DNA from 4 places in the Exiguobacterium sp. AB2 genome. Region 3 is predicted to be linked to each of the others. Evidence: riboswitches for the same ligand, from Rfam matches in the RefSeq annotation. Region 3 holds a riboswitch; each other region holds the start of a gene.
What was found. Region 3 has a riboswitch for thiamine pyrophosphate ahead of thiW (energy coupling factor transporter S component ThiW). Riboswitches for the same ligand answer to the same signal wherever they lie in the genome.

Region 1: linked by a shared signal. The riboswitch ahead of DI14_RS06035 (YkoF family thiamine/hydroxymethylpyrimidine-binding protein) and the one ahead of thiW (energy coupling factor transporter S component ThiW) in region 3 are both predicted to bind thiamine pyrophosphate.
Region 2: linked by a shared signal. The riboswitch ahead of thiT (energy-coupled thiamine transporter ThiT) and the one ahead of thiW (energy coupling factor transporter S component ThiW) in region 3 are both predicted to bind thiamine pyrophosphate.
Region 4: linked by a shared signal. The riboswitch ahead of tenA (thiaminase II) and the one ahead of thiW (energy coupling factor transporter S component ThiW) in region 3 are both predicted to bind thiamine pyrophosphate.

The regions. Positions count from the first base shown of each region.
Region 1 is NZ_JNAA01000042.1:14,022-19,997, forward strand. It holds gene rlmN (23S rRNA (adenine(2503)-C(2))-methyltransferase RlmN) at 1-267, shown strand, start outside; gene DI14_RS06020 (SMP-30/gluconolactonase/LRE family protein) at 413-1,294, shown strand; gene DI14_RS06025 (hypothetical protein) at 1,307-1,570, shown strand; gene DI14_RS06030 (GTP-binding protein) at 1,676-2,869, shown strand; TPP riboswitch at 2,932-3,032, shown strand; gene DI14_RS06035 (YkoF family thiamine/hydroxymethylpyrimidine-binding protein) at 3,113-3,706, shown strand; gene DI14_RS06040 (ECF transporter S component) at 3,699-4,274, shown strand; gene DI14_RS06045 (ABC transporter ATP-binding protein) at 4,267-5,598, shown strand; gene DI14_RS06050 (energy-coupling factor transporter transmembrane protein EcfT) at 5,595-5,976, shown strand, end outside.
Region 2 is NZ_JNAA01000102.1:86,481-92,456, reverse strand. It holds gene pknB (Stk1 family PASTA domain-containing Ser/Thr kinase) at 1-1,065, shown strand, start outside; gene rsgA (ribosome small subunit-dependent GTPase A) at 1,112-1,996, shown strand; gene rpe (ribulose-phosphate 3-epimerase) at 2,001-2,657, shown strand; TPP riboswitch at 2,677-2,776, shown strand; gene thiT (energy-coupled thiamine transporter ThiT) at 2,852-3,424, shown strand; gene DI14_RS12305 (thiamine diphosphokinase) at 3,424-4,011, shown strand; gene rpmB (50S ribosomal protein L28) at 4,070-4,258, opposite strand; gene DI14_RS12300 (Asp23/Gls24 family envelope stress response protein) at 4,510-4,872, shown strand; gene DI14_RS12295 (DAK2 domain-containing protein) at 4,895-5,976, shown strand, end outside.
Region 3 is NZ_JNAA01000070.1:7,965-13,940, reverse strand. It holds gene DI14_RS09950 (MarR family winged helix-turn-helix transcriptional regulator) at 1-358, opposite strand, end outside; gene DI14_RS09945 (chloramphenicol acetyltransferase CAT) at 760-1,890, opposite strand; gene DI14_RS09940 (DUF402 domain-containing protein) at 1,941-2,480, opposite strand; gene DI14_RS09935 (hypothetical protein) at 2,690-3,436, shown strand; TPP riboswitch at 3,482-3,580, shown strand; gene thiW (energy coupling factor transporter S component ThiW) at 3,643-4,128, shown strand; gene DI14_RS09925 (hypothetical protein) at 4,205-4,468, shown strand; gene DI14_RS09920 (GNAT family N-acetyltransferase) at 4,463-4,942, opposite strand; gene DI14_RS09915 (VOC family protein) at 5,035-5,433, shown strand; gene DI14_RS09910 (LTA synthase family protein) at 5,525-5,976, shown strand, end outside.
Region 4 is NZ_JNAA01000067.1:59,472-65,447, forward strand. It holds gene DI14_RS09055 (SDR family oxidoreductase) at 1-587, opposite strand, end outside; gene thiE (thiamine phosphate synthase) at 611-1,252, opposite strand; gene thiD (bifunctional hydroxymethylpyrimidine kinase/phosphomethylpyrimidine kinase) at 1,221-2,063, opposite strand; gene thiM (hydroxyethylthiazole kinase) at 2,060-2,848, opposite strand; gene tenA (thiaminase II) at 2,845-3,519, opposite strand; TPP riboswitch at 3,594-3,698, opposite strand; gene pelG (exopolysaccharide Pel transporter PelG) at 3,760-5,208, opposite strand; gene pelF (GT4 family glycosyltransferase PelF) at 5,189-5,976, opposite strand, start outside.

The DNA.
Region 1 (5,976 bases), on a different contig from region 3:
GTGAACGACTTGCCGGAACATGCCGAAGAGCTCGCTGACTTGATCGCGGACATCAATGACAAGTCGTACGTCAACTTGATTCCATACAATCCGGTCAACGAGCATATCCAATATGAGCGCAGTACGTCGGAGGACATCATGGCGTTTTACGACATTTTGAAGAAACGTGGCGTCAACACGGGTGTCCGTCTCGAACACGGGACCGACATCGATGCGGCCTGCGGACAGCTCCGCAGTAAACATATGAACGTGGAAGGTGCCAAATAAGTCGATTCTCCCGCTAACCTCAGCGGGAGTTTTTTTGTTGACGTCCGGACGCAGGACAGGATAAACAATTTTCAGAAATAGGACTAGAGACGTCCGGTCTAGGGAATAGTCTTTTGACATCACAGGAGAGAGTGGAGGCTATTTAATGGAAAACGTGAACGCGACATGTTGGATTCGAGTCAGAAATACGCTTGGGGAAGGGCCGTGTTGGGACGCTGAGTTGAAGCGATTCTACTGGGTCGACATCGAAGGGCACACGCTCTGGTGGTACGATGAGAAAGAAGATGAGCTCTCTTCAGCCGATATGGGCCAACAGATCGGCTTCGCCGTTCCGAAAGTGACGGACGGTGTCATCGTCGGATTGAAGGACGGTATCTATGAATGGGACGAGTCCTCAAAACAACTCGACAAGCTCGTCGAACTCGATGATGCGGACGGCGTGCTTCGATTCAACGACGGCAAGGCCGACCCGTACGGACGAATCTTTGCGGGAACGCTCCATTTGGAAGACGAGGAGAATGAGGCCACACTCTATCGGTTGGACCGCGACGGCACGACCGAAGAGATGCTCACAGGTCTGACCTTATCAAATGGTCTGACGTGGTCACCGGACCACAAATGGTTTTATCATATCGACACGCCGACCGAGACGGTTCGACGTTATCCGTACGACTTGTCGTCCGGTACGTTTGGGGAAGGGGAGGTCGTCGTCGAATTTAAGGATGAGGACGGCTTCCCTGACGGCATGACCTCGGACGAAGAGGGTCATTTATGGATCGCCCACTTCGCCGGCGGTCGCGTCTCGCGCTGGAACCCCGAGACGGGCGAGAAAGTGCTCGAAGTCATGGTGCCGGCGCCGAACGTGACGTCATGCTGTTTCATCGGGGACGACTTGAAGCAACTCGCCATCACGACCGCGCGTGAAGGGATGGATGACGAGGCGCTCGAAACGTATCCGGATGCCGGGTCGGTGTTTAAAATCGATACGGAAGTGAAAGGGATGCCACTTTATCGTTTCGGACGTTAAGGAGGGAGAATCATGGTGAAACGCATGCTCGTTCGCGTAGGAATCGGTCTCGCGCTCGCGGCGGTGGCGCGAGTCGGGGTGAAGAAATACCTCGACGACCGCGAGACGAACGATCATTCTTACCTCGAACCGAAATGGGACGAGACGCCGAGCGTCGACGCGGACAAAGATGAGGATGAGGTCGGCTTGACGCAGCTCGATTCGATCTATCGGGCCGAGTGGCAGGCGAACGCTTATCCACGCTCAGAGGCGGAACGGAAAGCACTCGAAGAATAGCCATGCCTGAAACACGCTCCGTGCGAGCGTGTTTTTTTGTTGACAAGATGGTCAATCCCGTTCATTATCTAAAAAGTAATGATTACTATTTGGGGGCTGTTAATGATGAAACGAATTCCAATCACCGTGTTGTCAGGCTATCTTGGGAGCGGCAAGACGACGTTAATGAACCATATTTTAAACAATCGCACCGGCAAGAAGTATGCCGTCATCGTCAATGATATGAGCGAATTGAATATCGATGAGCGTTTAATCGAACAAAGTGGATTTTCGCGGACCGATGAGAAGCTAGTCGAGCTGTCGAACGGTTGCATCTGTTGCACGCTCCGTGAAGACCTCCTCGAGGCGGTCCAAGAACTCACGAACGACCGTGAACTTGACGGGATCATCATCGAGTCGTCCGGAATCTCGGAACCGATTCCCGTGGCCCAGACGTTCACGTATGCCGATGACGCGCTCGGCATCGACTTGACGAGCCGTGTCTATATCGATGCGATGGTGACGGTCGTCGATGCTTACCGTTTCTTGAAAGATTTCAATTCCGGTGAGTCGCTCCATGAGCGGAAACAAGCAATCGATGAGACGGATGTCCGTGAAGTCGTCGACCTGCTCGTCGACCAGGTCGAGTTCGCCGACATCATCGTCCTGAACAAAGCCGACCGGGTGTCGGAGGCCGAACTGAACGAGATGGCCGGTCTGCTGAAGACGCTCAACCCGTCTGCAAAACTATTGACCTCGGTCCATTCGAACGTCGACTTGACCGAACTGCTCGACGTCAACCTGTTCGATTTCGAGCAGGCGATGCATTCGGCCGGCTGGATCCAAGAGCTTGAGTCGGAAGAACATACGCCGGAGACCGAAGAGTACGGCATCAGCTCGTTCGTCTATCGTCGCCGTCGTCCGTTCCACCCAGCGCGACTTCATGCGTGGATTGAGCAGTTCCCTGAGGAAATCGTTCGGGCAAAAGGATTTTTATGGATTGCTTCGCGTAACGACCTCGCCTGCTTGTTCTCGCAGGCCGGATACGCCTCGACGCTCGAGCACGCCGGGCGGTGGCTCGCGACGCTTCCGGAAGAGGAGCGCCGGCTTATGTTCGCGGCAGAACCGGAGCTCGCTGAAGACTATATCGAGCCTTACGGCGACCGCCAAACCGAGCTCGTTTTAATTGGACAGCGAATGGACCGTGCGCGTGTCGAATCGATGCTTGATACTTGCCTGTTGACTGACGAAGAGATGGCGCTCGACTGGGCGACGCTCCAAGACACGCTTCCAGGGAATGGCGTTGTCACTTTCTCATAAACCGTTTACAAATCGAAATTGGTCGTCTATACTGTTCCTTGCATGAACAAACCGCATACATTGGACTACACTAGGGGTGCTTCGGCTGAGATGTGAGCATGGCCCCGATCCCTTATGACTCGATCCGGGTAATACCGGCGTGAGGAAGTGTGGCACTTTTTCTGATGGACTTTAATTGGACGAGTGGCCGCATTCTCATGGATGCGGCTTTTTTCGTGCATACAGATAAAGGGGGAACAGAACATGAACAACCAATGTGGAACGAGCCCGATTGTCGGGTTCCGCTTTACACTCAGCCCGATGACGTCCGATTTCGTGAGCGTCATCAAAGACGCACTGAAGGAGACGGACTTACAGAACGTCTGGCGCCATACCGATGACGTCTCGACGGTCATCCGGGGACGGAGTGAGCACGTATTCGATGTGGCCAAGGCCGTCTTATCTCATGCGACGAAGTCGGGGGTGCACGTCTCGATGAGCGGGACGTTCTCGGTCGGCTGCCCTGGCGACACGACGGGGGACAACTTGCTCGACGTGACGAACGAGCCGGCGAACGGTTCGGTCGAAAACCAATACGTCTCATCCCAGTTCGCACTCTATCCGCTCGGGGACGCGGAGTATATGGACATCATCTATGAAGAGATCGACTTCGCGAAAGCGCGCGGTGTGTTCAATGACTCGATGCATTACGCCTCCGGCATCCATGGCGACATCGAGCCGGTATTCTCGTTTTACGAGGCGACGTTCGACCGGGTGCGTGCGAAGACGAGCCACGTCGTCATGACGGTGACGTTCAGTGTGAACAGTCCGTCACATGAGGGACAAAACAATGCTTAAGTCGTGGAAATTAAAGGAGATCGTCTTGTTGTCGATATTATCGGTCGTCTTCGCCGTCGTCTATTTGGCGTTCGTCCACGTCGGAAATTTATGGGCTGGGCTGATTGGGCCGATCGCCTACGAGTGGATTTTCGGGATTTGGTTTATCGTCTCGATTATCGCCGCCTATATCATCCGTAAGCCCGGTGCCGCCTTTTTGTCGGAAGTGCTCGCGGCGACGATTGAGATGATGATTGGGAACGCAATCGGGCCACGCATCATTCTCGTCGGGATCATTCAAGGACTCGGGGCCGAGGCGGCGTTCGCCGTCACCGGGTATAAACGATATGACCTGTGGGTGCTCATGCTCGCTGGCTTCGGTGCTGCCGTGACGAGTTTCGCCTATACATACGTCATGGGCGGCCTCGCGGCACTCAGCCCGACGTACGTGGCGACGATGTTCGCCCTGCGCGCCACGAGCGGGATGCTCATCGCAGGGCTCGGTGGAAAGATTTTGAGCGACTTGTTGCTCAGGACGGGTGCGCTCGAAGGCTACGCGCTCGCACGTCAAGGACGCGCCCATGGTTGAGGCGGAGCAGTTGACGTTTCGTTATCCCGGCAAGTCGACCGACGTATTGGCAGACGTCACGCTCACGCTCCGGGATGGGCGGACACTCATCAGCGGGTCGAGTGGGTCGGGGAAATCGACACTGTTCGCCATGATGAACCGGCTCTATCCGGACAACTGTGACGGCATCGTGACCGGAAGGCTCGACTTGTTCGACCGGCCGTATGACACGTACGCGGCCGGCGAGGTGAATCGTCGGGTCGGCACCGTGTTCCAAGACCCCGACAGTCAGTTCGTCATGCAGACGGTCGAGGAAGAGCTGATCTTTACGCTCGAAAACTTTCACGTCCCCCGCGAGGAGATGATGGGGCGCGTCGAGATGATGTTACGGACGTTGCGGCTCGACGATTATCGACATCGCTACATCCATGACTTGTCTGGTGGCGAGAAGCAGCAAATCGCCGTCGCCTGTGCACTGATTGGCCGTCCGGAATGGCTCCTCCTTGATGAACCGCTCGCCCATCTCGACCCGGAGACCGCGGCTCGGTTCGTCCGTTGGCTCGACGGCGTCGCCCGTAGCGTCAACGTCGTCGTCATCGAACATCGCCCGTACGTGTGGGGCGATTTCTTCGACCGGCAAGTCGAACTTATGGAGGGGCGAATCGTCTACGATGGACCGTTCGAGATGCGCCCCGACTATACGTTCGCACCGATTACGAGCGAAAAAGGGGAACACAATTTATTTCACATACCGAATTTAAAACGAAAAGAATTCGAACTCGCAGCGAGTGACTTGACCGTCGCCGAGGGAGAGGTCGTCGCAATCCTCGGTCGTAACGGGAGCGGCAAATCGACATGGCTCAGGAGTCTCGCCCGGAACCATCGCGACGTCGGGCTCGTCCCGCAATCGCCGGCACACCTGTTCGTCACGAGCGAGGTGGCGCACGAGCTCGCGTACGGACACGATCACCCGATTGAAGACGTGTTGACGCGGCTCGGTCTCGAGCGATTACATGACGCCCATCCGCTCTCGCTCAGTCACGGACAAAAGCGCCGACTCGCGATTGGCGTGATGTTGCTCTCTAGGAAACGACTCATCGCGTTCGATGAACCGACCGCCGGACAAGACGAGGCGTCGCTCGGTGCGCTTTATGACTTGATGGAAGAGCGGGCACGTGACGGTCAGGCCGTGCTGTTCGTGACGCACGACCTCAACTTCGCCCGGGCTGCGAACACGTATTATTTAATGCACGATGGGAAGTTGAACGGTCCGTATGACGCATCGCTCTGGGAGCAGCCGGAACTCCTTCAGGCCCATGGGTTATGGATGGAGGAGATGGGATGACGTTTCATGAGATGAACCCGACGCTCAAGTTTTTGACCGTGACGTGCCTCATGTTCGGTCTCGCCTTCATGTACAACCCATGGACCCCGCTCGCCGTTTTTCTCGGCACGCTCCTCCTCCAAACACTGTTCGCCGACGTGAGCTGGCGGCGGTGGGGACTGTTCATGATCCCGTTTCTATTGACCGCGATCGGGACACTCTGGACGACGCTCGTCTTCGGAAGAGAGGCGGGTGGGGCGGTCGTGTTCACGCTGTTCGGTAACGACGTGACGGAAGAGAACGTGCGCCTTGCCGTGACGCTCGCCTTGCGCGTCTTGGCGTTCACGGCACTCTCACTGTTGTTTACGCTGACGACGGACCCGAAGCGTTTCGTCTACA
Region 2 (5,976 bases), on a different contig from region 3:
ATGGCACCGGTCGTCGCGGAAGAGACGACGCCACCGAGTGAGCAGCCGTCGAAACCGGTCGCACCGGTCGAGCCGAAACCGGACGCCAAGAAGCCGAAGAAACGCAAATGGTGGCTCTGGTTATTGCTCGCGCTGTTACTCATCGGCGGTGGAATCGGGGCGTACGTCGTCGCAGACGAGATGTCACGGGCCGTCGTACCTGACGTCGTCGGAATGACTGAAGACGAGGCGACGACAGAACTCGAGGCTTCGGGCTTCGTCGTCGATGTGACGGAACGGGCCAGTGACAACATCGAAGCTGGTAACGTCATTTCACAAAATCCACCGGCCGGACGGAAGCCAAAACGCGGTACGACGGTCACGCTCGTCGTCTCGGCAGGGAAAGAGACGGTCCGGATGCCGGACGTCGAAGGGTTGTCCCAGTCGGCGGCAGAGCGAACATTGAAGGACTTGGACTTCACGGATATCGACATCCAAAAAGAAGCTTCGGAGACGGTCGATAACGGAGATGTCATCTCACAATCGCTCGCTCCGGGCGAAGAAGTCGTCCCGTCAGAAGTGACGGTCACGCTCGTCGTGTCGACGGGCAGCAATAAAATCGAACTTGCCAACTTGGCCGGTTACACGTTCGAAGAAGCGACGACGTACGCCGAACAAAACAACTTGAAAATCGTCAAGCGTGATGAGTATTCGACGAGCGTACCTTCGAACCAAATCATCCGCCAGCTGCCGACAGCAGGCACGGCCGTTGACCCAGGTACGGAATTGACGGTCATCGTCTCGCTCGGTGTCGAACCGACGGATGCGTCCATCGAACGAGAAGTGAGCGTAGAGATCGAACCACCGGCAGAAGGCGAGACGCCTGAGCCCGTCGAGGTCGTCATTCGGACGGTCGATGCGCGTGGCGAGATTGAAGTGCTCCGTGATAAGATAACGGAGACGACGACATACTCCTATACGCTCGTCATCGCGCCTGACGAAGTCGGGACGGCGACGATTGAAGTCGATGGGGAAGTCGTTCGGACCGACTCGGTCACGTACGCCCAAGCGAAGGATGCACAATAACAAAGAGGTGGCGTGCGCGTCACCTCTTTTTCTAGGAGGAAACAGGATGAAAGGAACGATCATTCGCCTACAAGGCGGTTTTTACGATGTCATGACGGAAACAAAGCAAGAGATTCGCTGTCGTGCACGCGGAAATTTCCGTAATCGCAACATCTCGCCGGTCGTCGGAGACGATGTTGAGATTCAAGATCAAAAAGACGGGACCGGCTACATTTTAGCCGTCGACGAGCGGTCGAACCACCTCGTCCGACCACCGATCGCCAATATCGATCAAGCGTTCTTACTGTTCTCGGTGAAGGAACCGGCTTTCTCGTATCACTTGCTCGATCGTTTTCTCGTCTTGATTGAATCGAAACAGATTCATCCGATCATCGTGTTGACGAAGATGGACCTGCTGAATGAGGATGAGATGGAAGCGATTGAACAGGCGGCTTCGCTCTATCGGTCGATTGGCTATGACGTCATCGAGACGTCGACAGAGAGAGGGTCTGGGGTCGAGGCGATACGGGACTTGTTCGAGGCGAAGACGAGCGTGTTCGCTGGCCAGACCGGTGTCGGGAAGAGTTCACTGCTGAACGCCGTCGCGCCTGAACTTGAGCTTGCGACCGGGAAAATCTCGAAGTCGCTCGGCCGCGGAAAGCATACGACGCGTCATGTCACGCTGATTCAACTCGGCGGTGGTCTCGTCGCCGACACGCCTGGCTTCTCGAGCCTCGAGTTCCCACAAGAGCTCGAAGCGGAAGAGTTGCGTTGGTGCTTCCCCGAGTTCGTCGAACGACATGACGACTGCAAGTTCCGGGGCTGTGCCCACGTGAACGAGCCGGGCTGTGCCGTCAAGGCGGCCGTCGAATCGGGCGAAATCGCTTCCACTCGTTACGACAACTATGTTACGTTTATGGAAGAGATGAACGATAGACAACGGAGGTACTGAACTGATGATTAAAATTGCACCATCGATTTTAGCGGCGGACTTCGCCAACCTAGAAGCAGAAGTGAAAGCGGTCGAGACGGCCGGGGCCGATTATATCCATTTTGACGTCATGGACGGACAGTTCGTCCCGAACATCTCGATTGGCTTGCCTGTCCTTTCGAGCTTACGTCAAAAGACCGACATGGTATTGGACGTCCACTTGATGATTGATCAGCCGGAACGGTTCGTCGAGGACTTTATCAAGGCCGGAGCGGACATCGTCACGATCCACGTCGAGGCGACGAATCACGTACATCGCGTCTTGCAACAAATCAAGGCGGCCGGGGCGAAAAGTGGGGTCGTCTTGAACCCGCATACGCCAATCAGTACGATTGAACATGTCGTCCAAGACGTCGACATGGTGCTTCTTATGACCGTGAACCCGGGCTTTGGGGGGCAGGCGTTCATCGAGTCGGTCGTCCCGAAAATCGCGGCGCTCCGCGAGATGCGTCAAGCACGTGGGCTCGACTTTGAAATCGAGATTGATGGCGGCGTGAACGCGACGACGGCGAAACTGTGCATCGACGCAGGGGCCGACGTCCTCGTTGCGGGCTCGGCGATTTACAACGAACCGGACTATAAAGCAGCAATCGATGGCATTCGCAACGCATCTCGTGTATAATCGAGGATAGAACAACAAATATTGTCGCAAGGGGTGTCACATCTGTGGCTGAGAGGCATGCGCTAACCCTTTGAACCTGTTCCGTTCACACGGACGTAGGGATGTGGCGAAAATGCACGTTGCGAATCCAAGCAGCATGGCGTTTACGTCATGCTGCTTTTTGTCGTTCTTTACGATAAAGGGGGAAATGGAAAATGAAACAAAAATTAACACTACAGGCGCTGATTGAGATTTCACTCTTCTCGGCGCTCGCCTTGATCTTTGATTTGCTCATGCCGTATCGGATGCCGCAAGGTGGGTCGATCACACTCGTCATGTTGCCGATTTTCGTGATGGCGTATCGCCATGGATTAAAAGGCGGTCTCGCGACCGGCGCGCTCGTCGGGACGCTCCAACTGCTGTTCGGCGCCTACATCTTCACGCCGGTCCAATTTTTAGTCGACTACACGTTCGCGTATGGCCTCGTCGGGATGGCGGGCGTCTTCGCCGGACAAGTGAAACGGGCCGCCAAAGACGGTTCGAAAAAGACGCTCGTCCTCTATTTGGTGCTCGGGGCGCTCCTCGGTTCGCTCCTCCGTTACGCCGCGCACGTCCTGTCGGGAATCGTCTTCTTCGCCCAATATGCGGAAGGGCCGGTCGTCGCCTATTCGCTCGGCTATAACATGACGTATATGCTCCCGTCCTTCTTGATTGCGACGATTGTGCTCGTGCTCTTGTTCACGACGGCGCCGCGCTTCGCGACGCTCGCCACGCGGGACGTCCGCTAATGCGTGTCTTGATTGTGGCGGCTAGTCCGTCACCCGTTCCGTCTCTTCCCGACGACGTCGATTACGTCATCGCCGTCGACGGGGGTTACGCGACGCTCCTCGCCCAAGGGATTGAACCGAACCTCGTCGTCGGCGACTTCGATTCGTTCACGGGAGTCGTACCGGATGAGGCGTTACGCTATCCGTCTGAAAAAGACGTGACCGACCTCGAGATCGCCCTCGAGGCGGCACGCGGGCATGGGGCTGACGAGATGCTCGTCTACGGGGCGCTCGGAGGCAGGCTCGACATGACGCTCGGGAACATCGGGTTGCTCGAGGCTTACCCGGAGATGTGTCTTTATGCCGACGGCCAAATCGTCTCTCTCGCACGGGAGGGCCGACACGCGCTTGCGCGGCGTGACGACCATTATTTGTCGCTCATTCCATGGAAGCGGGCGAACGTCACGATCCGTGGCGTCAAATACCCGCTCGACCGTCACGACGTCGTCAGCCACGAGGCGTTGACGATTTCAAACGAGTGGGACGCAAAAACGGCAGAACTCGTCGTACATGACGGTATGGTCCTCGTCTTGTACGTCAAAAAATAAGCACAAAAAAAATCCCATCGGCGCATGCCGCTGGGATTTGTTTCGTTCGTGTATAAGATTATACGCGTTCAACGAGACCTGATTTAAGAGCGCGAGCTGAAACCCAAACGCGTTTCGGTTTACCGTCAACGAGAATACGAACTTTTTGTACGTTTACACCCCAAGTACGTTTCGTCTTGTTGAGTGCGTGCGAACGGTTGTTACCTGACTTAGGTGATTTACCTGTTACGTAGCATTTACGTGCCATGCGTTTCCCCTCCTTTTTTATGTGGGTTCGTCCTAATAGACACTCGTTTATATTAGCACGGGTTTTTTCCCGATGCAACTAGAAAATAATAGTATGACAAGAAAAAACTTGACATTACTGGTAAGGATTTTAATAATGGATGAGGGTTACGACCACAATTGACCGAGTTTAAGAGCAGGTCCTTTAAATAACGAGGTAGATATTGTAGAATGTAGTGAAGGAATCATTCCGAATGAAGGAGGCTACTCCATATGGCAATTGATATGAAGACAACATATGGCAATATTGACATTACGAACGACGTCGTGGCAACACTCGCGGGTGGCGCGGCGATGGAATGTTTCGGAGTCGTCGGCATGGCGTCTCAAGCTCAATTGAAAGACGGAATCGCGGAACTATTGAAACGTGAGAACTACGCGCGCGGAGTCGTCGTACGACAAGATGGTGATGATGTACATATCGACATGCACATTATTGTCAGCTACGGTACGAAAGTGTCAGAAGTGGCATACAACGTGCAAAGTCGCGTGAAGTACACGCTCGGTGAAACGTTAGGATTAAACGTTTCGTCAGTAAACATATTCGTCCAAGGCGTTCGGCTGACGAATGACTGACGGAAACGGAGGAGGATTTGGTGTGGGTTTAAAACGTCTAGATGGATTGGTGCTCGCGAACATGATTGCAAACGGAGCAGCCAACTTAAGTCAAAATGCGGATTACGTGGATTCGCTTAACGTTTTCCCGGTCCCAGACGGGGATACAGGAACGAACATGAACTTGACGATGACGTCAGGAGCGAAGGAAGTCGCGGCACTCAACACGGAGAACGCGGCCGACGTGTCGGCGAAATTTGCGCGCGGGTTATTGATGGGGGCGCGTGGGAACTCAGGCGTCATCTTAAGTCAATTATTCCGTGGATTCGGCAAGTCGATTGAAGGCAAGTCAGAACTCTCGACTCTCGATTTCGCAGAGGCGCTCAAACGCGGTGTCGATACGGCGTATAAAGCGGTCATGAAACCGGTTGAAGGAACGATTTTGACGGTCGCCCGTGAAGCGGCAGACGAGGCACTCGTCGCGGCCGAGTCGACAAGTGACTTCAACGAGTTGATGGAGCGAATCGTCGCCGAGGCGAAAGCGTCGCTCGATCGCACACCGGACTTGCTTCCGGTATTGAAAGAAGTCGGCGTCGTCGACTCTGGTGGACAAGGGTTACTCGTCATCTATGAAGGGTTCCTTGCCACGCTCGAAGGGAAAGAACTTGAAAAACCGCACAAACCAGTCATGGACGCGCTCATCGAAGCCGAACATCACGCCCATGCGGCCCAAGGATTCATGTCGACCGAAGACATCGAATTTGGTTACTGCACGGAAATCATGGTTCGTTTCCAAGATGAGAAGTTGAAAGACGCACCGTTCAATGAAGATGCGTTCCGGAACGAACTGTCTGAACTCGGAGACTCGCTCCTCGTCGTCGCCGACGAAGAATTGCTCAAAGTTCACGTCCACGTCGAGACGCCAGGAGACGTCATCACGAAAGGACAACGTTTCGGCGAGCTCGTCGCGGTCAAAATCGAGAACATGCGTCAGCAGCATTCGACGATTCTCGAAGAAGAGCACGGCGCGAACCAACACGGTGTCCAACCGACTCCAGTAGCGACAGCTCCGAAACCAAAAGCGCCATACGCAATCGTCACGGTTGCGATGGGTGAAGGCGTCAG
Region 3 (5,976 bases):
CGTCGAACAGATCTTCCATCCGTTGTTCATGAGCTGGAAAGATGCGCGACATGAGGGCGTCACCTTCATCAGTTAGCGCCGCATACGTAACGCGCCGGTCGCTCGGACATGCTTTGCGAATCAAGTATCCTTTCGCTTCGAGCCGGTCGACGATGTACGTCATGCTCCCGCTCGTCAATAACACTTTTTTGCCGATCGTTTGAATCGGTTGATCGCCTTTATGATACAACAGTTCGAGCACCGAGAATTCGGTCGGGTTCAGCCCGTACTCGGCGACTTCGTGCTTGACCACGTCTTGAATCGATTGCGAGGCCCGAAGCAACACCGTGATGGCTTTTAACGTTTGCCGTTGTTCCATGTGTTCCCCTCCTCTGCTGAGAGAAAACAATACTTTAAAATTCATTATCTTTAATTCGAGATAAATATAACACGAGGAAAAGTGTCGGTCAATCCATTTGCCTGCAAAAAAACAGATGATGGAATGTCATCTGTTCACATACGGCGAATGACCGCCATCTCCCGCCCGAAGCGATTGCCTTCATCGACAAATCCCAAGCGTTCATATACTCGATGCACGCCCATGTTATCAGGATGATAGCCGACGACGATCGGTTCGGTGCCGAGTCGTCCCCCGTCGGTTATAGCAAGGAAATCGCGTTCGGTTCCATGTACGTCTGTTACGCGTCACTCAACGTGAGCTGACAACACGTATAGCAGTTTTGTTCTGTGATTGGTTGCAGTGTGATCATTCGGTTCTCCTTAGTCATACGTCTCGTCCAAGTTACGCGCGTAAAACGCGATGGCGCGACGATACCGTTTGATGCTGTCATCCGGATTCGGGTTTGCGAGCAGTTCGAGCAACGTGCCGGTCGCTTCACTGTGACGTCCGAGGTTGTAACGGGTCATCGCTTGGAACGCTTTGAGCGCCCCGATGTCCGGAAACTGTTCAATCGCTTTCGTGAACAACTCTTCGGCATCCTCGTAGCGGCCGAGCGCCCGGTACGTGCTGCCGAGCCCAATGTATGTCTCCCGTAGTTCGTCTCCGGCGAGGCCGAGCCGAATCGCTCGTTCATAATGCGGGACGGCTTGTCGCTCTTCCCCGAGCGCGTCGTAGCACCACGCACAGTGCGCGTGCAGGCGAGGATTCTTCTCGTCTTGGCGGAGCAACATGAGGAGCAACTGTTTGGCTCGTTCGAGCTCGCCATTCTCGCGGAGACGAATCGCTTCGTCGAGTCCTTTCTCCTCGACGCGGACCGGTACTTGTAAATCGCTCAAATCATCGAGCCACGTCTGAAGTTCCTCATAAAACCGGCCGACGTGCACCCCGTCGACGAGCGCATGGTGGGCTTGGACGGAGAGTGGGATCATCATCCGGTCTCCCGTTGTCGTAAATTTTCCCCAAGCGATGCGTGGGACGCTATCGTGCTGTTCATCGTTGATGGGATGACTGATACTTGTGAACGACACCCATGGCACACTTGTGATAAACAGCAAGTCATCCGACTCTTCGTCTCCGACGTAGACGTTTTGCTTCGCCTCTTCCATTCGCGTCGCAACGGTCTCCATAAACGCTGGGAATGACTCTTTAAACGAGACGGTACAAAAGTTGAACACATCCTCGTCCATCATGACGGTGAATGACGGATGGACGACGTTATGCTCGACGACGGTCTCTCCGCGCATGCGGTATCGGAACTCCGGAATCGCGTTCGCCGTCTTGACCACACCGTACAAAAACAGCTTGAAAAACGATTGTCCGGTCGTCTTCGCATGCGTATGTAATGTTGTGACGTCGAGCGTTGCCGTCACGTTAAAGTGCGGGGCGGCGAACGCCTTGAAAAACTCGTAGTGCTTCTTTCGTGGCCACGTATCGATGTCAATCTGTCTCATAGTTGATCCCCCTACAGTTTTCTTTCACTGTATCAAAGGAAGCCGCGTGTTCAAAGCATTTGCTTTAACGTCTCGTAATGCCCTTGTGCAAGGTCAAAGTAGACGAAGTCGCGGCGTTCGATGCGGTCGAGCGTCTGTTCGAAATCACGCCAGCCGCTGACGACGAGTTCCGGTGTCAATTCGCCCGTCAACCTCGCCTCCTCGAATTCATCTTCGTCTTTTCGGACGATGTCCCCGTTCGGGAAGACTAAAATGTCGAGCAACAAGTCGTCCATATAGGGAATTCCGTCCTCATAGCCAATCGCTTGGACGATATCAATGTACCATTGCACGATATGGCCTGCGTCATCAAACATGACCGTCACCCCGAACGGTTCGTTGTCCGGGAAATATTGAAGCCATGCATAACCCGCATCGGCCACGATGAATTCCTCTCCGTTATGTTGTTTATACTGTGGGGCCCGGACTGCATCGATTTGAAATAGGGCGACCGTCCCTGAGAAATGCTCGTCATGGACGTCCATCTGGGCATAGCGGTGTTCAAGAATCCGTTCCCAGTCACGTCGGTTGGCAAATTTTCGTTTTGGCATCATACTCGCTCCTTCATCGCTCGTTTGCTTTAACAGTTCGCCAAAATCCGACAGTTCCCTGTTCAGTCGTACAGATTCTGTTCAGTGAACCTGACCGCCTCACGCCTTACTACACCCCCAACGAAAACGTGTATAGGTTCTCATCCGTTTCCATCCATGCTACGCTTCTTCATAATAGGTAAAATTTGTATGGTTAAAGGGTGAGCAGCATGACACGTTTATTTATATTCGGGTTGGGCCTACTGTTACTCGCAGGCTGTACCGATCCAATCGAAAAGCCGGTCATTCCAGCGGATTCGAACGAACCTGGGCCAGAAATCATGAGCGAATGGACACGGGAGGACTTCAAGGACGTCTTCGACCAACACGAAGTCGCCGAAAAATTACTTGAAACCCTCGAGGCGAACGGACTCACGCCATATCGTGAGACGTTCGAACGGGTCGTCATTACTGGTAACGGCATCCACCACACTTATGCAGACGTCTATCCGTTCCAACTCGACGATGGAACGTACGCCACGGTGTATGAAGACGAGGACGGGTGGATTGCGAACGGGACGGAAGCGAATGCGCCGCTCTTTTGGCAAGAAACGTCGTTCTTACAGTTCGTCGAGGAAATCGAGAAACGGAAATATGGGACGAGCGCCCCACCGGAAGACGTCACGTTGACGCAAGATGCGTTTCAATCGATTTACGATCGTCACGCCTATACGTCCGCGCTCATCGTCGAGCTCGACGAATGGGGCGTATCAATCGCCCGCGAGCCGCTTGAGGATGTCATCATCGCCGGGGACGGCGTGACCGAAGTGACCGCGGATTTGATTGTATTTGAGGTCGAGAGCGGGTATGCCATCGTCTACGACCGAGACGGAGAAATCTTTAAAGGGCCCGAGTCCATCGCGCCACTGTTCTGGAACGAAACGGATTACAAACATCTGCTCGAGAAGAACGAATGAATCATCGAACGCTTATGATGACACTATGTTATACTTAAACGAATAAACGACCACTAGGGGAGCCTTCGGGCTGAGACGGCAAACGCCGGACCCTTTGAACCTGATCTGGCTCATACCAGCGTAGGGAAGTGGCATGGGATTCGTCTGTTCCACGCCACTTTTCCTTTTGGAGAAGTGGCGTTTTCATTTTGAAAGGAGACTCATTTATGCGTATTCAACAACTCACTTGGATGGCCATGCTCGTCGCCATCGCGATTATCGGCTCACTGTTCATCTCGATTCCGACCGGAGTCGCCCGGGCTTTCCCGATCCAACATATGGTGAACGTCATCGCGGCTGTTACCGTCGGCCCGCTCGGTGCCGTCCTCGTCGCCTTTGTGACCGGACTCGTACGGGTCATGACCGGTACCGGCTCCCTACTCGCGTTTCCTGGCGGCATGATTGGTGCACTTCTCGCCGGAATCTTCTATATGAAGACGAACCGCGTCGCCTTCGCCGCAATCGGTGAAGTGATCGGCACAGGGGTCATCGCCTCACTCATCGCCGTGCCTTACGCGAAAATCTTGATGGGGTCTGAGTTCGGCGCGTTCTTCTTTTTCCCGGCCTTTCTCGCTTCGAGTGTGACCGGCGCCTTACTCGGCTGGATTGTGCTCGCTCGCGTTAAGCAATTGCGTCCTGCTCTCAAACAATAATTGAGTCATTTGGCCTCTGCCTTTTATCCGAACAAATGGTAAAATAAGGTTATCTCGTTTAGAAGGAGTAACTACCTTGACTCGATTACAATTCGCGATGATTGGAGCGACCGCTCTTGTGATCACCGCCCTTTTATTTACATTGGAGCGCATCGCAGCGTATACGCGTTGGCACGCCTTGGTCGCGACAGGCGTCTGGCCAGAGGAACCGACCGTCATGGATCTGTTGACGCAAAATGGGTTCATTCCGCTCTTTGGCTTCATCGCCATCCTTTGTTTTTTCATGGCCGGGAATTCGGTTAAAGCGACCACAACGAAAACAGGGACGACCGCCTCATAACGGTTGTCCCTGTTTGACGTGATACACCCAAATCGCTTCTCCGTTCCATTCGTCGATGCGGCCGCTATCGACGAATCCACCTCGCTGATAAAACCGCTTCGCCGGTTCATTTGCCGCGTGTAAACTGAGGACGATGTCATCCACGTCGAATCGGTCTTGAATGAAGATGAGCGCCAACTGTAGAAAGCGAGCTCCGAGCCCCTTTCCCTGTTCACGCGCGTCTATCATAAAACGGTCAAGCCAAACGTAGCGATCGATGTTATTCTCCGCGCCAATCATGATGAAGCCGACTGGTCGTTCGTCAAGGCAAAGCGCGTAGCACGTCCAGGCGTATTTGACGTCGACTTCCATCTCGCGGAGTGATTCCGCATTCGTTTCGATGAAGCGAGACTGGTCCGTAGCAACCGTTAAGCCGATGACGGCTTCCCGGTTCGTGTCATCAATCGGTTGAATCGTCAACACATCGGTATCCATCCTTTCACCTCCCCGTGTCCTATACGCCCCTTACCCAAGAAAAGTTCCGTTATCTATAGCGATTCGCTAAACTAAAAGAAAGGAGGGATACGATGAAACAAATTCACCATCTCTGTATCCAAACGCCCGACTATGAAGCGTCGAAACAATTTTACGAAGCGCTCGGCTTCGAACTCGTTCAGGAATCGTCTGACTTTCACACACGGGCGTTTAACAGCTGGTTCAAGCTCGGCGATTTTTATATCGAACTCCAGACGGCAAAGCAAGACGAGACGTTAACCGCTTATTCGAAACATGTGGCCGGTCCCGTCCATTTTGCTTTGTACGTAGACGACCTCGAAGCAGAAGTGAGACGGCTCGAAGCGCTCGGGGTGCCGTTCTTACCGAAACAGGGCGGCAACATCTATTTCGTCGTCGACGGCTATCTAAGTAAATTAAAAGCTCCGGAAGGCACCATCATTGAACTTCGGGACACGTTTTTAATCAAGTGAGGCTTTCCGCCTCGCTTTTTTTGTACACCTCGATGTTTTTGCCCACTTGAAAACAGGAACACTTAACCAACTTGGTTTTTGGAGGCGCTTTATGAAATATCTCGATTATTGGACCTACTTGCTTCTCTCGCTCCTGAAGCTTTATTTATTTAGCGCGCTGACGACGAGTGCATTCACATTTCACTTCTTTCTCGTTAACGTCGGTCTGATTCTCATGATGACGAGCTGGGCGTTACTCGTTCGACCGAACGTTCGCAGATGGATCCTCCTTGCCTCGCTATTTTTACATAGCACCCTGCTCATCTCGGACGCTTGGTATTACCGCTATTTCGGAAACGTCTTGTCGGTCGCGCTCTTGTCAGATGCCGGCCAGATGGGTGACGTCGGCGGTGGGTTCTTGACGTTGATTCAGGCGACCGATTTCCTCATTTTCGCCGACTTACTCGTTTTCGGGGCACTCGTGATGTATCAAAAGCGTCACCCGATTCGTGAGACGAGAGGGCTGCGGATGGCCGGGATCGGCTTTTTGGCCGGAGTCGTGCT
Region 4 (5,976 bases), on a different contig from region 3:
GACTTGTTATAGGCCGCTTCGTGGCCAATCACATGGGCGAGGAAAGCCGCCACGTCGGCGCGTGGAACTTCACCGGTCGACACGTCCCCGGTCTTCACTTTCCCAGTCCCGGCGTCATCCGTGAGCGCCCCTGGACGCACGATCGTGTATGTCAATCCGCTCTCCTCGAGCAGACGATCCGCGTGATGTTTCGCGACGTAATACGGTTTCATCTCATCCGGCCATGCCGAGCGGTCTTCCGCCTTCAACGCGCTCACCATGACGAACTGTTTCACACCTTGTTGTCTTGAAGCTTCGATACTTTTCGCTGCCCCGTCTAAATCGATCAAGAGCGTCTTATCGGCACCCGTATGTCCGCCAGAACCTGCTGCGAATACGACGACGTCGGCACCGTCGATGGCGTCTGCCAAGTTTGCGACGTCGCCTTCAAGGTCACCGAGTACGGCTTGATAGCCTTTGTTTTTAAAATCTTCGAGTTGTTCGTCTTTCCGTACCATCGCCGTCACCTCATGCTTGCCTTCCTCCTGTAAGCGTTCGACGAGCTGTTTTCCAATCTGTCCGTTCGCACCAATTACAAATACGTTCATCTGTCTTCCTCCTCGAATCGAATTCAGAGACACTTGAAACGTCGTGTGGCTGCCGCCACGTCCGGCGCCGAAGCGATGGCCGAGATGATGGCGACCCCGTCGGCCCCGTCACGTCGAATCAACTCGACGTGTTCAGGCCGAATGCCCCCAATCCCCACAATCGGGAGCTCTCGGTACGCCGCCCGCACTTGACGGATGAGCGTCGTCCCGTTCACTTCCCCGGCGTCCGCTTTTGAGTCCGTCGGAAAGATGGGGCCGATGCCGACATAGTCCGCATGCACCATCGCCGTCGCCGCTTCTTCGAGCGAATGGACGGAGACACCGAGCCATTTGTCCGCCCCAATCATCTGTCTGACGCGACGGGCCGACGCATCTTCTTGCCCGACATGGACCCCGTCCGCGTCGAGCTTCATCGCCAGCTCGACATCATCGTTTACGATAAACGGGACGCCGTACGCGCGACAAAGTCGAAGCAACGTCCGGGCCACCGCTTCTTTTTGATCTCCATACAGTGCCTCATTTCCTTTTTCGCGAAATTGAAAACATGTGACGCCACATTGAAGTGCCGTCTCGACCGTCTGGAAGATGTCTTTTGTGTTCGTCGTTCCACAGATGAAGTACAGCTCTAGCTGTTCAGCGAGTGCGGCTCGTCGTGATCGTTTCAAGCGTGACACCCTCCTCTCCATGCGTCCCATACGCCCAATGGTTCGTCGGTCCGTGTCCGGCTCCGATTTCGAGTCCATGCGTGATGGCGCTTTGGATGAACCGCTTTGCCGTCACGGTCGCCTCAATCATCGGACGGCCTTTGGCGAGTTCGGCCGTGAGCGCCGCCGAGAACGTACAGCCAGTGCCGTGCGTGTCAAGCGTTTCGATGCGCGGTGCCGAGACGAGAAAGGCCTCTGACGCCGTCAAGACGAGATCTTCGGCACGTTCACCCTCGAGATGACCGCCTTTTAAGACGACGGCCTTCGCACCGAGCGCCAAGATTCGTTCCGCCGCTTCAAGACGGTCTTGGAATGAGCGAATCGTCAAGCCCGTCAACACTTCTGCTTCCGGCACGTTCGGCGTGACGACGGTCGCGAGCGGCAACAACGCCGTCTTGAGCGCCTCGACAGCCGTGTCTTGAAGCAATGATGCCCCCCCTTTTGCAATCATGACCGGGTCGACGACAAGCTGTTTGAACGCATGCCGCTTCACGCCGGAAGCGACGGTCTCGATTCGACTCGCATCGAACAACATCCCGGTCTTGCACGCCTCGATTGAAAAATCGGAGCCGATCGCATCGAGTTGTTGCGCGAGCAATTCGGCCGATACCGCTTCGACGCCATGCACACCACGTGTGTTTTGTGCCGTGACTGCCGTCAAGACGCTCGTCCCGAATACACCGAGCTCTTGAAACGTCTTCAAATCGGCTTGAATGCCGGCGCCGCCGCCCGAATCAGATCCGGCAATCGTCAACGCTTGTGCGCGCTTCATGACACCACCTCAATCCGGTCGCTCGGCAGTTCGACCGCGGTCATCTTCCCAAGCTCGTTCAAGAAATGAATCGGGAAATCGCCCGATCCCTCGGCACGTGCGGTCGCGAGTTCCCCGCAACGGGCGTACCCGGCGAGCGCCGTCGACGTCGCGGTCATCGCGTCAGCCTCGACCGCAAGAAAGGCGCCGACGACCGCGCTGAGCAGACAGCCGGTCCCGGTCGTCCGCGTCATCGTTTCGGTTCCTCCTTTGATTTCAATCGTCACGTCCCCGTCACTGACGACGTCCGTCTCTCCGGTCATGGCGACGACACAGCGATACCGTTTGGCCGCCTCGCGCGCGACGTCTGTCACGTCTTGCAACGCTTCTCCCGCGTCGACCCCGCGCGCGTGCGCCGTCCGGTCAATCAATGTCGCCATCTCACCGGCGTTCCCCCGGATGACCGTCACCTGAACCTGCTCGAGGATTGCAGTCGCCACTTGACGTCGAAACGCCGTCGCACCGACACCGACCGGATCGAAGACGATAGGACGTCCTGCAGCGTTCGCCGCTTGTCCCGCTCGAATCATCGTCCTTTCCGTCGTCGCATCGAGCGTGCCGATATTCAACACGAGCGCATCGCTCACCGTCGCCATTTCCGCTACTTCCTCGACAGCGGACGCCATGACCGGTGACGCACCGATCGCGAGCAATCCGTTCGCCGAGAAGTTGGCGACGACGATGTTCGTAACGTTATGGATGAGCGGCCGCTCGGCCCGTACTTTATCCCACAAATCGCGTTTCATCGGCTCACCTCCACCGGTACGTCCCACGTCTCGAGCGTCCAGGCCATCTGCCAAAACGCCACTTCGTAATAACAGCTCTTCAAGAACAACTGACGGTAACGTTTGCGTTCGGCTTCTGTCGCTTGCTCGGCCAACAGGTCGAGCCGTTCAATCTGTTCTTCGACGAGTTCGCGGAACCATTCCGACCCATACGTCGCAATCCAAGCCGTATAGATCGGATGCTCCGGCTTTGCATCTTTCAATCGTTCGCCAATCTCGTAGTACACCCAGTAGCACGGTAAAATCGCTGCGAGTACGTCCCCGAGCGTCGGTCCGGCTTGTTGCATGTGCATCGCGTACGCATATGCGGTCGGCGCCGGCTCGAACGTACGTCGCTCTTCCTCGGTCACATCAAGCATCGTGAAGAACTCACGATGTAACGCGTGTTCCGCCTCGATCGTGTGGAGCGCGTGTGTCAAAAAACGGCTCGACAGTTCCATATCTTGCGCCACGATTGCCCCTCTCGCCTGCACTTTCGAAAATTGGTTCAGATAGTATGAGTCTTGCAGAACATAGTGGCGAAACTTCGCCTCGTCGAGCGTCCCTTCGCCGAGTGATCGGACGAACGGGTGGTCAAAACTCGCTTGGAACAAAGTATCCGCTTCTTGTCGGATGTGTTGGGTGAACGTCATGATGAACTCCTCCTTTTGTATGAAAAAACGCCGCCTCCCATAACGGAAGCGGCGTCGGACATACAGCGTGAGAAAAGTCGTTTCGCCCACTTCCCTCCGCTAGCGTGAACTAGATCAGGTTCAAAGGGTCTGGACCTCTTCCATCTCAGCCGCGTCATGCGACTCCCCTAGTGGCAAACATTATGAAATTCGGTCGTCTTCGGACACATCATATCAATCTTTCGCTGAAATAGGAACCCTTCAACGCGAGAAGCGACGATTCAATGCCGTTCCCATCTGTGAGAAGCGCTCGATTCCGAGCTTGCGTCGATTCGAGGACGCAAACACGTAATAGTCGACTTTTCCCATGAAATACATCAAGCGCAAACCGGCGATAAAGAACGTGATGGTCGTACTGACGGCAAACCCGACGCCATACCAATCGATGCCGAGCGGTAACAGCGCCAGCGTGAAGAGTGCGTTGCCTGTGAAAAACGACAAGTTAACGAAGAGTGCCCCGCGCCGGTCCTCAAAATAGAGAAGGAGTAACGTCAAGACGAGAATCATCGCGTTCGCGAAAGCGGCGAGCGTCGTCATCCGAAAGATTTGACCGACTTCTTCCGGTACGCCAATCCAGCCGACGAACACACCCGCCATGAGAATGGCGAACAACGTGACGACGCCTTGGCTTCGTCCGAGACGAATCAATTCGTTCTTTAGGACGGTCGTCATCGTCTGTTTCGCTTTATCGATTTGATGCAAAGCGCCCCCGTAGTTGATGAGGCCGTAGAACGTGCGATACCGTTCATAGAAGCGTGTCTCGACGGCGACGACGAACAAGAGCTGGGTCGGCACGATCGTCAAATAAGACCAGAATACGGCCGTGTCATAGTACGGGTTGAACACGAACGATTGCGCGACGACGGTCCGCCCCTCCCCGAACCAAATGATGAAGTTCGTCACCCAAATGCCAAGAACGTACAAGACGCCGATGGCGAACAAATCGGGGTAGAGATCAAAATAGCGGAAATAGGAAAACTCGTTCGTCGCATAGCGGAGCGGGAACGTCCGTAGCATCGCAAAGAATAAGCCGAACAGCGTGACGAGCATCCCGACCGTGAAGCCGAGCAGCAGCTCCAAGCTCGTCGGGTCCACTAGGATGCGGCTAATCAAGAACACGCCGCCAATCGCGATAAAACCGCCGAGTAAAAAGCTGTACGCGATCGCCTGATAAAACTTGGCAGCGCTCAAAAATAAGAACATGACCCAAATGACGTTAATCGTCATGAACAAGACGAACAAGACGAGCTTATACAAAAAATCGAGCGGTGAAATCATCCAAAAGATGCTGTACATGATGATTGCTGCGAGCATCGTCACTTTCAGCATTCCGGTAAAGACGGGAAAAATATCGTGTGCTTTCTTCTCGTAAAACAAATCGGCGACGTAACGCGTGACGACGAGCTGTTGGAAACTGAACAAGATTTGCGAGAAGATGAACGCATAAGATACCGACAACATAAACAGCGTCCGTTCCTCGAGTGAGAGCATCGGCATTTGAAACGCCAGCCATTGAATCGTCCCGACGACCAAAATGACGATGAGCCAAGGTCCTGAGGTGACGAGACCGGAGAACGTGTACGCCTTCAGCCGGGATGAATAGTAGTCTTCTTGAAACAACTTCTGTAGCTTAAACCCGATGCCCGCCATACTGTTCCCTCCTCGCTTCATAGATTGCTTTATACCGGTCGACGAACTGTTGCAACCGGTAATATTGACGGACGCGTTCGCGGCCGTTCTTGCCGAAGCGCATCCGTTCACGCGGATAATCCATCATCCACTCGATTTTATCGGCGAGTGCTTCCGGGTGGACAGGCGGCACGATGAACCCGGCTGGACCGAACGGGTCGTCCGAGCGTCCGTATAAAAGTTCCGAACAGGCACCGACGTCTGTCGCCACCCATGGGATACCGGCAGCCATCCCTTCTAGGACGGCTAGCGGCTGCCCTTCCGAGATGCTCGTCAGTAGCAACAAATCGAACGTCGGTAACCATTCCTGCACATTCACTTTCCCGACAAGTTCGACATAATCCGTCAGACCGCTCTGTTCAATCAACAACCGACATTCCTCGGCATATTCTTCGTCCTCATCGAGCGGGCCCATGATCGTCAGTTTAAAGAGGCGGCGCCGTTCTTGTAAAATCTTCGCCCCATAAATCATCGTCTTTAAATCTTTAATCGGTACGACACGGACGATGGCCCCGATTTGAAACACGTCGTGCTCGACCGGCTCGATGACCGGACGGATGTGGCGATCGGCGATGCCGTTGGCGATAATCTTCGTCTTTTCGCTCGGTGCCCCAATCCATTCCTGATATTCACGATTCCGTTCAAACAGCGTAATAATCTCATCGGCCGCATTGTAAGCCTCGCGTGACAAGTGGTGGAAGAAACGGACCCAGCGCGGCTTGTACGGAG